Regions from separate parts of the Zooshikella sp. RANM57 genome, predicted to be linked through region 2. Evidence: predicted binding sites of a transcription regulator. Region 2 holds the regulator's gene; each other region holds the start of a gene.
The links. The regulator FNR, encoded in region 2, switches genes on or off when oxygen is low (the NO sensors DNR and NnrR bind a similar motif). The targets are predictions, from matches to a motif close to TTGATNTANATCAA.

Region 1 (5,484 bases), on a different contig from region 2:
ATGCATTGCACCTTCACTGGCCATAATATGGAAAGGCGCCAGCTTTAGCTGATTCACTTCAGTTACTGACCAGCAATATTGTTGATAAGCTTGTCTAAAGCCACTGATATGCTGATGGTGTGTTGCAATGCGTTGGTTTAAGTCATTTAAATCAACACCTCTTAATGCTGCTTGCTCAAGGAGCAGATTGGCAACAGGTAAAACATTATTTCCTGCACAACCAACGGCTGCATATTGCTGACGGATTAATTCTGATGCTTTAAATGACCAGGGCATCAGCTCACAATCAAGGGTCAACCAGTCAGTCTTGAGTGTATCCCACAGGCCTACGTCTGTGACGGCTTGTTGTACCTCAAGTAAAAATGCTTGCTCTAAAGTGTCATCATTAAAAAATCGCCGTCCTGTCCGTGTATAACAACAGCCAATAGCTTCACTTTGAATACCAAATACCCGACGAGAGACATCGGGTGTTTTACAAATTTGCACAATCGCACGCGATCCCATGTGCTTTTCCTGGCAAATTACAGTTTCCACTTCCATCTGTTGGAAATAATCCAACGCTTGTTGTGGATCCTCTAATAATTCAGCTTCTTCACTCGCATGCGCTGGTGACATGGTAGGGGGCAGGTAGTTTATCCACTTAGGATTAATGGTAAATCGGCTAAGGGTTTCTAGCGCGGCAGCCGCGTACTGCTCTTCAATACAAATTTTGTTACGCAGAGGAGTGGTAATAAAACGCTTACCCTGTACATCACTGATGTTCAGTACATCATCATGACGATGTTGAAGGGAGCGTGTATCTTGCTCTTCAAATAAAGGACGAGAAGGTTCGTAATAAACCTGTGACGCTGGAACACTGACAAGCTCTCGTTCCGGATAGCGTAGCGCTGTTAGCTTGCCACCAAATACACATCCGGTATCAATACAGATCGTATTATTGAAGAACTCAGGCTCAATAGTGGGGGTGTGTCCATAGACCACAAGGGCTTTACCCCGGTAGTCATTGGCCCACTCATAACGAACAGGTAAGCCATACTCATCAGTTTCTCCAGTGGTTTCACCATAGAGGGCAAAAGCACGTACAGTCCCAGAGGCTCGTCCTTGATAGTGTTCTTTCATGCCTGCGTGAGCAGCCACTAAACGACCATTGTCCAGTACATAGTGGCTTATTAAGCCATCTAAAAAGCTGGAAACCTGTTGTATAAATGCTTCTGGTTCGTTTTCTAATTGGGCCAGTGTTTGCTCCAAACCATGATTTACTTTTACTTGCCGGCCTTCCAGCTTACGTTTGAGCTTGTCATCATGGTTGCCACTTACACACAGCGCATGTCCTTGGTGAACCATTGACATGACTAAGCGCAAAACCTCAGGGTTTTTTGGGCCACGATCAACAAGGTCTCCGACAAAAATAGCTTTGCGTTGAGCGGGGGGAGTAATTGAATAAGGATAAACAGGATCTGCAGTATTTTGATCCACATGATATCCCAGCTTTGTTAGGAGCGTGACTAACTCATCAAAGCAACCGTGGATATCACCAATAATGTCAAAGGGACCTGTCTCGTTTCGTTTATCAGTCCACAGCGGAATGCGTTTGAAACTAACCCGATTGATCTCTTCTTCACTTTTTAAAATATGGACCTGTGAAAAACCTTCCCGTTTAAGTTGGCGCATTGAACGCCTCAACTGACGGGCTTGATTACGAATAACATGAGGACCAAAATCACGGTCTGGACGCGTTTTGTTACGTTCTAGACAGGTGGATTCAGCAATATCCAAAACAATAGCCTGGGCAAAACAATGCTGTTTGCGAGCGACTCGAAGTAAAGAGCGTCGCGCTGATTCTTGAACGTTTGTAGCGTCGACTACCGTCAGCAGTCCACGACGTAATCTACGCTCTGCAATGAGGTGAAGTACATCAAAGGCATCTGCAGAGGCATCTTGTGCATTTTCATCATCAGAGACGAGGCCTCGGCAAACATCTGAGGATAATATTTCTGTCGATAAAAAATGTTTGCGAGCAAAGGTACTTTTTCCTGCACCTGAAGTGCCTACCAGTAAAATTAACGAAACTTCAGGTATTTGTATTTCTTTTTCTGTCATTATTGTGGTCATTAGCGAATTATCATTTATTAAACATCTTGAGCACGGCCTAACCCACTCTGTGAACGTTAGGTGCTATTACTAACTGTGTAAAAGTATTGTCGCCAGTTAAAAGTGTAAGCATGATACAGCTAATTCTATGCCATATTTGTAACTTATTGATATTCAATGAGTTATTAGTTTTTAGGTCTCTTTAATATAAGCTTAATTCTATCTAGTTAAATAAAATATTACCTATTTAGATAGTCTATTCAAAATGCTTTAGGTCAAACTAAATTTTACGGTTCTCTGTATCATAGCGTCTTTTTATTTGGCTTTGGTGCCTTTGGAAAAACTACATGCAGTTAGATCAGTACGTTTATACGTTTGGCCAGTATCTACGTCAGCGTTTTAATGAGAAGGTTCATAAACTATCAATTCATGCCGGGTTTACCTGTCCAAACCGTGACGGCACCTTGGGCATTGGTGGTTGTACATTTTGTAATAATGCTTCCTTTAATAGTGAAGTAAAGACCAATAAAAACATAAGCGAACAGTTAAGCTCGGCAAAAGTAAATGTGCGAGCTAAAAAATATTTAGCCTATTTTCAAGCTTATACGAATACCTATGCTGAAGTGTCCGCGCTACAGCAAATGTATGAAGAAGCATTACGGAGCAATAATATTGTTGGCCTATGTGTTGGAACACGTCCAGATTGTCTGCCTGAAAGTGTTTTGTCATTACTTTCCAGTTATCAACAACAAGGTTATGAGGTTTGGCTAGAGCTTGGCTTACAAACTGCAAATGACGATACTTTAATACGCATTAATCGAGGACATAATTTCGCCGCTTATGTGGACGCGGTGAAACGAATACAACAGTATAAGCTTAATATTTGTACGCATTTGATCGTGGGGTTGCCAGGTGAATCTGCACAAACGAGCTTTGATACGTTGTCTAAAGTGATTGACTTAGGCTGCGAAGGATTAAAGTTGCATCCTTTAATGGTGGTTAAGGGAAGTCAAATGGCAAAACAATGGAAAAATGGATTGTTATCAACACTAACTGCAGATGAATATGCAGCGATTGCCGCAGAAATGATCCGCCAAACACCGAAAGATATCGTATTTCATCGCGTATCCGCGACGGCAAAGCGGCCAACTTTATTAGCACCAGAGTGGTGTAATAATCGCTGGCCAGTGATTAATCAAATTGTTAAACATCTCAATGAAAAAGGAGGTCAAGGTAGTGGATTAATTTAATATTATTTCATTTTTGAAATACACTGAGTTGAGTGGATTAAGCTATGGACGGATGAGCCGATCCGTTTTATCGTTCAGTGAACGAATATCATTTTTCATATCTTCTGTGATTTCATTCACTCTATTTTTTTCAAGCGCAATAAGCTCAGTAATATGCTGGATATTTTGGCTATTTTGATCAATTCGCTTGTCAATGGTTCCCCCCCAAACGAATAGTGAAATAATAACGGTCACGGTACTGATGATGTGCGTCATGTTGACGGTTTTATCAAGCTGCCAGTGTCCATGCGGTATAATATGTGGCTGCATGTTTTTCTCCAAATAGTCTTACAATTTTCGCTAATACCTAAGTACTTCATTATAGGTGTAGTCGTTAGCAGAGTAGTCAAAACTGAAAGTGATTTGTAGGTGAAAAATTTCAATTTTTTCATGCATGATGTTAGTTGTCAGTCATAGCATGACTGACAACATTGATTTAGGGCTGGAAGAGGTTAGTGTTTTTTGTGGCTTGCGAATAGAATATTGTAGACATGACGCCGTGTAATACCAAATGTTAATGCTAGTTTATCAATGGGATAACCATCATCATGATATTTTTTAATCAGTGCATTACGTGAGCGTATAAAAATGGATTTACGAGGTAGCTCAACAGTTTCACCTGAAAAATGTTCACTGAGAAGTTTTGCGCTTTCATGGCCAATTGCCAGTGAAATAGGGTGATCAGGACTTGTATCATGAGGTATGTAAACCCGGGCTCCTCCTAAACGTTGTGCTAACGTAAGAGTGGCATCTAGTCCTATGATAGTGGCAGCGCTTTTTAGAAAGCCTGGTAGTTCAGTTTCGTATATATTTTGTGTGTTCATTTGTTATTCCTAGTAAGATAGTCTTCTGTAATATGTAAACTCGCTGAGAACTTTTATAAGCTGTTCTTTGTACTGCTACCTCCTCAAGGAAGTGCAAGTGCGAGATTTGATTCCTCTATGGGAAAGAAGTACGCCATCTTGTGAACTCTTCGAAATATTATGTTCAATAGGTCATTTTGTTTTTTTGTGAAGAGCACTGAATGGTTCTAAAAATTCTTATAGGGAAAAATATACCTATTATTGCAGGCAAAAGTGTATTAATTCACATCTGTGTGTTACAGCACTTTATGTATACAAACTAGGTATTACTATTAGGTCAAAATTTTTTATAGTTCAATTCATTTGTATTACTTATATGTGTTCATTTTTAAGTTGTTTAATACGTTAATTCAAAACATGATTATTCCTCCTGTGTTTTAAACAATTATTAAAGGAAAGTGTTGACTAGCTAAAGGTTAAACGTTTGTTTTCTTCTAGCCGTTTATACTCGTTGCTAAGAGTGTACTTGGTTTAGATAGGCTCCATGTCATGTAAGTATGTTTCTTACCTCCTTGAGTACCATTATAAGTCTTCAATTTTACAACTAAAAGTTGTTATAATCAACTGGAAGTTGTTCATCATGATTGTCACAAAATCGACATGTGGTGTACTATGCACGCACTCTAATAAGGGCTTGATTTTGCTTTAGAGGCGTGAGTATGAAGTGATTGTAGTCGTGAGCTTAGCAAGCAATAGCATTGATACAGAAAGAGATTCATGAAGAATACGTATTGAACATTTTTTAGGCAATATGATTATGATTGGCGATAGAGTGAAACTGGCCCGGGAACATTTTTCCCTGACACAAGATGAGTTAGCAAGTACGATTAATATTTCTCAAACTGCAATTTATAAGATTGAGGATGGCTTAACTCAAAACCCCCGATGTCTAGGTAAGCTTGCCGAAGTCCTGAGGGTTTCTCCTGAGTGGCTACAGTTTGGCATCAATCCACCGGCCTGGCTTAAAGAGTCTCAACATACTACAGAGGCTATTAATGATATTGAGACAGGTTACCCACTCCTAAGCTGGGTTCAGGCGGGGGCATGGCAGCCTATTGATGAAGTTGAACTGTATGAGGCAAAACGTCTGTGCTGCCCAGTTAAATGCAGTGTGGATACCTTTGTTCTGAGAGTGCAAGGGATCAGTATGGAACCTATGTTTCACGAAGATGACTTAATCTTTGTTGATCCGAATGTTGAGTGCCGAAGTGGCTCGTTTATTATTGCTCGTTTAGATGACC
Region 2 (5,484 bases):
TAGGCGCTATTGAGTGAATTGCGGAGGTACATGTTTGACATATTTCTAAGGCTGTCAGCGATCCCTTAAATGAGTCCGGTGCAATTAAAATATGCATGGCTCGGTCCCTGTCATTGCAGTGAATATCTAAACAACTAGGCTGCTTCACTGTTATTTAAAATTAAAGTTTGATAGTGCCGTATAAATGATTCTAGATGTGCTTGGGGTCTTACATGGTAAAAACGTCGCCAACATTTGGCTAGCATATAAATATTACTGGGTTCAGACTCAATGAAGTTTTGATTACGTTTATAAATTAACCAAGCTATTGCTGTTGCATAGGATAAATTAGTAGCAAGTTCAGCATGTGGGTTCGCAAGAAACTCATGTTGACTGGCTAATCCGCGAATTTTACTCGCTAAATCAGAGTGTTTAACTAAGTAACGGTCCCATATATTTTTATGCATCATGGGTGTAATGCAGTAGATGCCTAATGAGCGCTGCTTCCGACGCTTCAAGTAAAAGCCTAATCCACTTTCTTGAGCTGCAGTCCCCAGTAGAAGGTTTTCTGCAAAAGGGGACCACATATCTATGTAGTCTAATGTGGGTTTAATTACATAGTGGCGAAGTTCATCTGGACAGATTCCCATGGTCTCACTCTCTTATCGCAGCCCTAAAATCTATATAGGAAGCCATGCATAATATTGACCAATCTACAGGTAGGGCTGTTTATGGAAAGTAATCACTTGTTTTTATAATTACCTTTCCCATTAACCTAGCCTATTTTTTACAAAAGTCACTGTAACTTGTTGAGTTAGTGTATTTAGTCCATGTAAAAAGCATAAATAGCCGTAGTTATTAATAATACAAATCGACTTAGGCTATTTTTTTTATGGCTCTTTTGAATGATGGTGTCAATTATTCAAACATGTATGTTGTTTTAAAGACAAAAGTATGACGGGGAAATGAAGATTTGTAAGGAGTAACGTTAAACTTGTTTTGAGTGATGGCATTTTAGCTATTTAATGCAGAAAAACAGCCTTCTGCCAGGTTGTTAACCTGGCAGAATGAACTATTGGTTGAAAGCTGTATTGATAAAGTCTAGAACGCGCAGAGGGTAAACGTTGGAATATTGGCATCTTGTAGCTTTGTGCTACCACCTAAGTCTGGTAAATCAATAATAGCGGCTGCTTCATATATGTGGGCACCTAACCGCCTTATCAGTGTAGCTGCAGCAAGTAGAGTTCCACCCGTTGCAATCAAATCATCAATGAGCAGGACGGAGTCATTTTCATTTAGCACTCCACGTTGTACCTCGATGGTGGCTTGCCCATATTCTAAGTCGTAGGTTTCTGTTTCTGTTTCGGCAGGGAGCTTGCCTTGCTTGCGAAGTAAAACTAACGGCTTGTTTAGCGCGTAGGCAATAACAGCACCAGGTAAAAAACCACGAGCATCAAGTGCTGCAATATGGGTAACTTCAGTGTCTACGTAGCGTTGGATCAGACTATCTATAACCATTCTGTGTGCTTTGGGGGATTGGAAGATGGGAGTAACATCCCGAAAGACAACACCAGGCGCTGGCCAATCATTAACACTGCGTATTAATGACTTAATATAATATTCGTCAAAAATCATAGAAAGCGGATTACTTATTGTTAGGTGTCAGTGCTGCCATTTTTCTTAACTTCAACAGGTTTACCCCCTGCTAAAGAACACAAGTTTATGGGGTCAACAACTTTGACTTCTTTACCATTAGCGACGATTAAGCCATTTTTTTGGAAACGGGTGAAAACACGGCTGACAGTTTCAACGGCAAGTCCCAAATAATTTCCCATTTCATTACGAGACATAGGAAGTCGGAAAGACTGCGATGAGTATCCGCGGCGTCTAAAGCGTGTTGCCAGGTTGACAAGGAAAGTAGCAATACGCTCATCAGCATTTTTCTTGCTTAATAAAAGCATCATTTGCTGATCCTCACGAATCTCTTTGCTCATGATCCGCATTAGTTGACGACGCAGTTCAGGCAAAGATTCTGCAAGTTCATCTAGGCGGTCAAAAGGAATTTCACAAACCGTTGTTGTTTCAATAGCTTGAGCGGAAACAGGGTAGGCATCGCTGTCGACACCACTCATTCCTACTAACTCACTAGGTAAGTGAAAACCAGTAATTTGTTCATCACCATCATTGGTTGAGGTGTAGGTTTTTAGTGCTCCAGAGCGGACAGCGTAAATGGAGGCAAATTTATCTCCTTCAAGAAACAGGTGCTCCCCCTTTCGCAAGGGTCGTCCCCGCTTAATAATTTTATCAAGTAAATCAATGTCTTCAGTATTTAAAGCGATAGGCAGGCAAAGAGGTTGCAATGCACACTCTTTACAGGCCACTTGATTGAACTGTTTTACAGTAGGTTTCGACGTCATGCTGTGAGGGCCTCTAATCAACTTCCGTCGTCATATATGTTTAATGCTAGTATCTGATTAGAGGCTATTGTAGGGGAAACTACTAAAAACTCCAACGGGAATTACTAAGATGGAGTCATATTACTTTTGAAAAGCGCGTTGCTTCATTATTTGCAGCCAAGTATTGGTCAAATACCATACATATATTACGAATCAGTAGTTGACCTTTAGGTTGTACCAGTAGGCTGTCCTTATTAATGATAAGCAAGCCATCATCTGCCATTGACTGTAATGCTTCTAACTCATAAGCAAAATGGTTATTAAAATCAATTTCAAACTGTTGCTCTATTTGATGAATGTTTAACTCAAAGTGGCAAATCAGTTGACTGATAACCTCTCTACGAAGAAGATCTTCTATCGATAAAACAAAACCACGTTGAAATGGGAAGACATTTTGACTTACTTGCTGACTGTATTCATTCAATTTTGACAGGTTTTGCCAGTAGGTATTACCAATCTGGCTAATAGCAGAGCAACCAAAACCCAGCAGGTCGCACTCTTTATGGGTGGTATAACCTTGAAAGTTACGGTGGAGCTGCCCTGTGACTTTTGCTTCTGTCAATTCATCTTCTGGTAGTGCAAAGTGATCCATCCCAATATACACATAACCTGCATCAATAAGGTGCTCAATAGTGTGCTTAAGAATGGAAAGTTTTTCAGCGGGTGATGGGAGGTCCTTTTCATTGATACGACGTTGAGGTTTAAACCGATCAGGGAGGTGTGCATAATTGAAGATTGATAGACGGTTTGGTGCCAGCTCAAGGACTTTATCCAGGCTAGTCAAAAAGCTTTGAGTGTTTTGATGAGGCAACCCATAAATCAAATCAACATTGATGGATTTGAAGCTTAGGGTTCGTGCAGCATCAATGACCGCTAATGTTTCTTCTTCAGTTTGAACACGGTTTACAGCCTGTTGTACGATGGGATTAAAATCTTGAATCCCCAGGCTGATACGATTGAAGCCTAACTGGCGCAAATGGCCCATTGTTGCCCAGTCAGCTTCTCTTGGATCTATTTCTATTGAGTAATCAGCACTCGCATCATCTACAAGTTGGAAATAATCGTTAGTTTTCTCCATTAACTGTTGCATTAATTCCAAGCTTAAATAAGTGGGTGTCCCACCGCCCCAATGTAGTTGTGTTACCTCTCGTTGACCAAAATATTCTGCATGAAAATGCATCTCACGGATAAGGTTTTTAATATAGCTCACCGCTTGGTTACGTTGCTTCGTAATAACCTTATTGCAAGCGCAGTAGTAGCAAATGTTAGAGCAAAATGGAATGTGAAAATAAAGTGAAAGAGGCGTATTTAACTGCTTACTTTGTTTAGCTGCATTTAAATAGGCTACTTCGGAAAATGGTGCAGTAAATTCAACGGCTGTTGGGTACGACGTGTACCTTGGACCGTTTACTGCGTAGCGGTGAATCAATTGACTGTCCCACTCAAGCGCTTGCACCATAATTAAAGTTGCCTCTCCTAATCATATTCAGGAGACCAGTTTATGTACGTTTGGTGTGGTTTGTCTTGATGTGCATCAAGCGCAATTTAGCTAGACACACGTTATAACGACTAATGCGACATATGATGTGTAACTGGGGTGTTAGTATTGGGTAATAATGATTGAGTCATTGACATGAGCCAAGCCTGATGAGGACCTGGTATGGTCCAACAGCCAAAAAGAATGACAGAAATTCCGAGTAGCTGGCGAATACCACGATTATTTAGCAGGCGATGTAATTGCTGGGCAAATAAACCTGAAGCAATCATAATGGGTAATGTTCCCAGCCCAAAGGTCGCCATTAAGGTCGCAGCTTTCCAAGTATTCCCTGTAGCTGCAGCCCAGGTAAGTGAGCTGTAAACTAATCCGCACGGTAACCATCCCCATAGTCCACCAAGAATAAGCGCATGTTTGAATGATTTAATAGGCATGAATTTTTGGGTTAACGGCCTAACATAGTGCCAAAGATGTCCACCTGCCTTTTCCAAGTAGGTCAATCCACGCCACCAATTGGCTAGGTATAGCCCCATCGCAATTAACAGTAGGCCTGCTAATGTTCTTAAGCCTGCTCCTAGTCCCAGTGACTGGATAGCCCAGCCAAATGAACCCAGTAATAAACCTGCAAGGGTATAACTAATAATTCGCCCTAGGTTAAAAAGCACAAGATAAAAGCTTGATAAACTTCCTGAAGGTGTCGAAAGGGTAAGTGCTCCCATGAGGCCGCCACACATGCCAAGGCAGTGTCCTGCCCCTAATAACCCCAACAGAAAGGCCGTGCCATAACTACTAAAATCAATCATTTGCTTTGTTTTCTGATGGCTGCGTAGAAGGTGTTGGTTGTTTTGATGAAGGCTCTTGATCAAAGAGAATACTGTGGCTTGGGCTTTCCAGATCATCATACTGCCCATTATCAACAGCCCAGAAGAATGCCCAAACGGCAACTGCAACAAAAACAAGGGCGAGTGGAATCAGTAAGTAGATAATGTCCATGAATACATAGTTTCTCTTGTCAGAGCACAGTCTCCAGAGATGTTATTTGAGAAGACTGAGTATGAAGGTCTTGTGTGGGTCGACAGCTGGCTTTGCTACGGCTTAAACGTAAAGCATTTGCAACGACAAGTAATGAGCTACTTGCCATGCCAATCGCGGCCATCCAGGGTTGAATAATACCACAAGCGGCTAAAGGTAGAGCGACAAGATTATAACTTAGAGCCCAGATTAAGTTGGTGCGAATGGTATTACGGGTTTGCTTAGCAATATCGAATACAGTAAGGAGGCTACTTAACTGGTTATTTAATAGAACAATATCTGCGGTATGTTTAGCTAAATCACTGCCACAGCCAAGTGATACGGATACATTAGCCGCAGCAAGAATAGGCACATCATTGATGCCATCCCCAACCATTAAGACATTTTTACCTTGTTGTTGCAGTGTTTTTAACTGCACAAGCTTATCTTCTGGCGTCATATTGGCTTGCCAGGATGAAATTGATAGCGACTCAGCAATGCGCTTGACGACATTAGGTTGGTCACCACTCAACAAACTAAGCT
Region 3 (5,484 bases), on a different contig from region 2:
CATGTGCCTAACTGAGCCTCACTGTGGTTCAGATCTTGGTTTACTTCGTTGTAAAGCGGATCCTAATGCCGACGGCTCCTATCGTATTTCTGGTACCAAAATATTTATTTCAGCGGGTGAGCATGATTTAGCCGATAATATTGTTCATATCGTTCTTGCACGTTTACCTGATGCACCTGCCGGTACCAAAGGCATTTCATTGTTTATCGTGCCTAAGTGGTTACCTAATGGACAAGGTGAGCCAGGTGAGCGTAATGCAGTGCAATGTGGCTCTTTAGAACACAAAATGGGTATTCATGGAAACTCAACCTGTGTTATGAATTTTGATGAAGCTACTGGTTATCTGATTGGTCCTGCGAATAAAGGTTTAAACTGCATGTTTACCTTTATGAATACTGCTCGTTTGGGAACAGGTCTACAAGGTTTGGCGCATACTGAAGTAGCATTTCAGGGTGCTTTAACTTATGCCAAAGACCGTCTGCAAATGCGTTCTTTATCTGGTCCTAAAGCACCTGATAAACCTGCTGATCCCATCATCGTTCACCCTGACATTCGTCGTATGATTATGACGATTAAATCATTTGCGGAAGGTAATCGAGCACTTGCTTATTATGCCGCGAAATTAGTTGATATTGCTAAGCTTTCACCTGATACAGAAGCACGAAATGACGCAGAGCAGCTGCTTTCTTTTATCACCCCTATAGCGAAAGCGTTTATGACAGAAGTTGGTTTTGAAGCGGCTAACTTAGGTCTTCAAGTTTATGGTGGTCATGGCTATATCCGTGAATGGGGCATGGAACAAAATGTTCGTGATTGTCGAATTGCCTTGTTATATGAAGGAACAACCGGTATTCAGGCGCTGGACCTGCTTGGACGTAAAGTGCTGATGACTCAAGGTGAAGCTTTGAAGCGTTTTACTAAAGTTGTCCATAAATTCTGTCAAGCTAATACAGATGTAGAAGCTTTACAGGAATTTGTTGAGCCCTTGGCCGAACTTAATAAGGAGTGGGGGGATATCACTCTGAAAGTAGGTATGGCGGCGATGCAAAACCGGGATGAAGTAGGGGCGGCAGCCGTTGATTATTTAATGTATTCAGGTTACGCCTGTTTGGCTTATTTCTGGGCGGATATGGCAAGAGTGGCTTTGGAAAAGTTAAACGCTGGAACCACAGAAGAAAGTTATTACACCGCCAAAGTCAAAACAGCACGTTTTTACTTTAAGCGGATTTTGCCTCGTACCCAAATGCACAAAGCAGCCTTATTGTCAGGTGCGGATAACTTAATGGAAATGGCTGAAGATGAGTTTGGTGTAGAGTAAATTTTCGATTTATAGGCTATAAATTCAAAGTGAAGTGTATTGTTTCTGGTTTGGTAATTTTCATACAGCTCCTTTACCTGGCCCGCTTTAAGCGGGCTTTTTTTTATAGGTATCCTTTTATTTGGTTTCATCCAAAATCATAAAGCCTAAGAATGTCGCACTTAGAGCAATGATGATGACCATTGGCAACAGAGGACAGTTAATAATAAAGAAAGAGGCAATGAGCCAGATAACTGAAACGAGCTGCTTTTTGATTACTTGGCTTTTATAGAGACGCTGACAAACAAAGTCATGCTGCTCAGTTTGGCTTTCAAGTAGAATATTAAAGCTGTGAATGACAATAAGAAGCCATAAATGCATAAGATTTAATTTTTGCTATTTTTTCTGTAAATTAACAGTTAAAAATAATTCATAAATCTTGGTTTTACAAAGAATGTCAGGGAATAATGGTGAACGGAATTAATCGTTAATCTGATAACGATAAAGCAAGCGGGTGGTTCTGAATTAAGATTTTGAAAAAAATATTGATGTCGGGAGCTCTTGCTTGACAAGCTCCCGACAAGGTTAGCGATTAGTTAATATCAATTTCTACTGAGCGCGAAGTGGGTTTTTCCATTTTGGGTAAATGTAAGTTGAGCATACCATCAGTAAACTCAGCACGAATAGCATTTGTGTCAGTATCTTCTGGAAGGTGAAAGCTGCGAGCAAAACTGCCATAAAAACGTTCAACACGGTGATGTTTACGGTTTTTATCCTCTGACTCGTATCTTCTCTCACCTTGAATTGTTAATACACCTTCTTCGACAGCGACTTTAACGTCTTCTTTTTTGATTTCAGGTAACTCTGCTTTAATAAGGTATTCTTCAGCGGTTTCACTAATATCAACCGCAGGTGACCAATCATTCACTTTCATTGCTTCTCGGCCACCGGGACTTTGGGTCGATTTACCTGATAGACGTTGATATCGATCCAGAAGAGTTTCAAGTTCACTGAAGGGATTCCACGGAACCATACTCATGTTTTATTCCTCCATGAAATAACGTAACGGTATGATTATTGTTGAGTATTGACTCTGTTTCGTAAACGATACTGTATTGGAAAATTGTTAAAAGTATATTGATAAATATCATGCAAATTTTTACCGATATAGCAGGGGGGCGTAGATGGTTTCTCGTAAGGTATTCGAGCTATTAATAATACTTAATAGTCATATTGTGACAGATACAATAAAAATGTTTATAAGGTATGATAGTTATAAAGTGAGATATTAGTATTTAAAGGATTGTTAGTTGTGTGGGATTAGAGTTTTTCTCTAATTATTATTTGATGTTAAGCATCAATAAAACACTACATAAAATGTATAGTGGTTCATATTCAGGTGAACCGTAGAAGCCTACATAAAAAATATTCAATTATAAACTTTGCTGAGGTGCCATCATGGCTGAATATAATGCACCCTTAAATGATATTCGTTTTTTGCTAAATGATGTCTTTAAATGTCAGGAGAAGTGGCATTCTTGGCCTGCGTTAAAGGAGCAGGTTGATAGTGATATTGCTGAAGCCATTTTGGAAGAAGGCAATAAGATAGCGGGTGGATTACTGGCTCCACTTAACCAGTCTGGTGATAGCCAAGGTGTAGCCTGGCAAGATGGTCAGGTTGTAACACCAAAAGGTTTTAAAGAAGCATATCAAACCATTGCTGAAGGAGGGTGGTTAGGCATTACTGGTAATCCTGAATTTGGTGGAATGGGAATGCCAAAGATGTTGTCTGTCCATTTTGAGGAAATGCTTTATGGGGCAAATAACTCACTCGCTTTATATTTGGTGTTAACCGTCGGTGCTTGTTTAGCCATAGACTCACATGCAGATAATAAGCTTAAACAACAGTTTTTACCCAAGATGTATTCAGGTGAGTGGGCGGGTTCAATGTGCCTAACTGAGGCACATGCTGGTTCTGACCTGGGTATTATTCGAACTAAAGCTGAGCCTAATGCGGATGGAACGTACTCGATTACAGGGAGCAAAATATTTATTACAGGTGGCGAGCATGACCTGACCGAAAATATCATTCATTTAGTGTTAGCAAAACTACCTGATGCCCCTGAAGGTTCAAGAGGCATATCAATGTTTATTGTTCCCAAAATTTGGGTGAATGAAGATGGTTCGCTAGGTGAGTTTAACCAGGTTAATTGTGGTTCTGTTGAACATAAAATGGGCATTAAGGCTTCTGCCACTTGTGTCCTTAACTTTGATGACTCTCGTGGATTTCTGGTGGGTGAAGCAAACAAAGGCTTAATGTACATGTTCACCATGATGAACTATGAGCGGCTATCAATTGGTATTCAAGGTATTGGTTGTGCTGAAGCGTCCTATCAAATTGCTGCAAACTACGCTAAAGATCGATTACAAGGGCGATCTCCTGAAGGTGTAAAATATGCAGATAAATATGCTGATCCATTGTTAGTTCATCCTGATGTACGACGAATGTTGCTTAACATGAAGGCTTTGACTGAAGGTGCGCGGATCTTTTCGACGTATGTTGCCTTACAGTTAGACACCGCAAAATATAGCCAGGATAAAACAGAGCAGAAAAAAGCAAAAGATTTTGTTGCATTAATGACGCCTGTGGCGAAAGCATTTTTTACGGATATGGGATTAGATGCGTGTGTTTTAGGTCAGCAAGTACTTGGTGGTCATGGTTATATCTCAGAGTGGGGACAGGAGCAGCTTGTTCGAGATGTGCGTATAGCACAAATATATGAAGGCACAAATGGAATACAAGCACTTGATCTTGTTGCGCGGAAAGTCGTTGCTAATGGTGGTCAGTATGTTGATGAGTTTATTGCTGAAATTAGAGATCTCATTGAACAACAGCAGACTGATGTCATGCATGAGTTTTTGCAGCCTTTGCAAAATGCAATAGTTACACTTGAAAAAGTAACGGCTTGGGTGATAGATAAGGCAAAAAATAACCCAAATGAAATTGGTGCCGCTTCCGTTGAGTATTTACACCTGTTTGGGTATGTAGCCCTTGCGTATATGTGGCTAAAAGTGGTGGCTGTTATCACTCAAAAGTCTGATCAGGATAACGCTTTTTATGATGCCAAGCTGAAGACCGCACGTTACTATTTTAACCGTCTACTGCCACGTATTTACGGGCTTGAGCAATGTATTATGGCAGGAAGTGAAGATTTATTTTCACTTGAAGAAAAGCAGTTTTAAACGCTGCCCTTCGCGAATAAATGGTAGAGTTTGTTGTTAGCGTTCTTCATTATACGTATATAACAAACTGCCTCATTGATGATAGCGACAAGTACTTTGTACCTTCGCTATCATCAAATTCATACACTTTTTTATCTAATAGGCTAACAAGACCAATCAAGCCAAGAACAGGTATCATCCTCTGTTTCAGGCGTTGTTGTATCCTCATCCATTATAGATTTGACTTTTTTAACGGCAGCACCCGCATCTATGATTCCAGCACCACAGTCATACTTTTTACAAAGCGGTGCATTAGCAGAGAATGGCTTTGCTGTTTCTTTCAAAATTTGCTTGGTTTCTGCAGGGGTTAATTTTGGATTAACTGAATACATTAATGCAGCCAAACCCGCGACATGAGGCGCAGCCATACTGGTACCCTGGTAGAAAGCATAGCCGCCTTCAATCGTAGATAAAATGCCATTATACGTTTGTTGTTGTACATGACCATTAATAACGATACGTGTTTCTCCCCCTGGTGCAGCAACATCAACTGACTGTCCATAGTTTGAATAATATGACATATCACCTTTTCGGTTTGTTGCAGCAATGGAAATAACACCTTTGCAGTTTGCTGGCGTGTATTGACTTGCGTCGTCAGCACTATTTCCTGCTGCGACAATAACCGATGTGCCTTGAGAGATAGCATCATTAATAGCGTTTTGATACGTTCTGCTGCAAGCATGTTTGCCGCCTAAGCTCATATTAATGACATGAGCTGGGTATTGGTTATCAGGTACATCTAGCACATTTAAACCTGCAGCCCAGCGGATACCATCAGCAATATCTGACGTATAACCGCCACATTTACCTAACACTCTTATTGGTAAAATACTGGATTTCCAAGCTATGCCAACAATACCTTGTTGATTATTTCCTGAGGCTGCGATGATGCCCGCGACATGGGT

Region 1: ACQ96U_RS17915 (TIGR01212 family radical SAM protein) is a predicted target of FNR. The motif match lies at 2,357-2,370, and genes of this name have one in related genera.
Region 3: ACQ96U_RS20250 (Hsp20/alpha crystallin family protein) is a predicted target of FNR. The motif match lies at 2,435-2,448, and genes of this name have one in related genera.

Annotation. Positions count from the first base shown of each region.
Region 1 is NZ_JBOIUB010000008.1:276,570-282,053, forward strand. It holds gene ACQ96U_RS17910 (polynucleotide kinase-phosphatase) at 1-2,112, opposite strand, end outside; gene ACQ96U_RS17915 (TIGR01212 family radical SAM protein) at 2,439-3,341, shown strand; gene ACQ96U_RS17920 (hypothetical protein) at 3,384-3,650, opposite strand; gene ACQ96U_RS17925 (Mor transcription activator family protein) at 3,833-4,204, opposite strand; gene ACQ96U_RS17930 (LexA family protein) at 5,001-5,484, shown strand, end outside.
Region 2 is NZ_JBOIUB010000003.1:265,602-271,085, reverse strand. It holds gene ACQ96U_RS08555 (glycerate kinase) at 1-97, opposite strand, end outside; gene ACQ96U_RS08550 (hypothetical protein) at 135-629, opposite strand; gene ACQ96U_RS08545 (adenine phosphoribosyltransferase) at 1,081-1,614, opposite strand; gene fnr (fumarate/nitrate reduction transcriptional regulator Fnr) at 1,635-2,396, opposite strand; gene hemN (oxygen-independent coproporphyrinogen III oxidase) at 2,512-3,894, opposite strand; gene ACQ96U_RS08530 (sulfite exporter TauE/SafE family protein) at 4,005-4,733, opposite strand; gene ccoS (cbb3-type cytochrome oxidase assembly protein CcoS) at 4,726-4,923, opposite strand; gene ACQ96U_RS08520 (heavy metal translocating P-type ATPase) at 4,943-5,484, opposite strand, start outside.
Region 3 is NZ_JBOIUB010000011.1:45,986-51,469, reverse strand. It holds gene ACQ96U_RS20260 (acyl-CoA dehydrogenase C-terminal domain-containing protein) at 1-1,318, shown strand, start outside; gene ACQ96U_RS20255 (hypothetical protein) at 1,436-1,678, opposite strand; gene ACQ96U_RS20250 (Hsp20/alpha crystallin family protein) at 1,890-2,336, opposite strand; gene ACQ96U_RS20245 (acyl-CoA dehydrogenase C-terminal domain-containing protein) at 2,756-4,540, shown strand; gene ACQ96U_RS20240 (S8 family peptidase) at 4,684-5,484, opposite strand, start outside.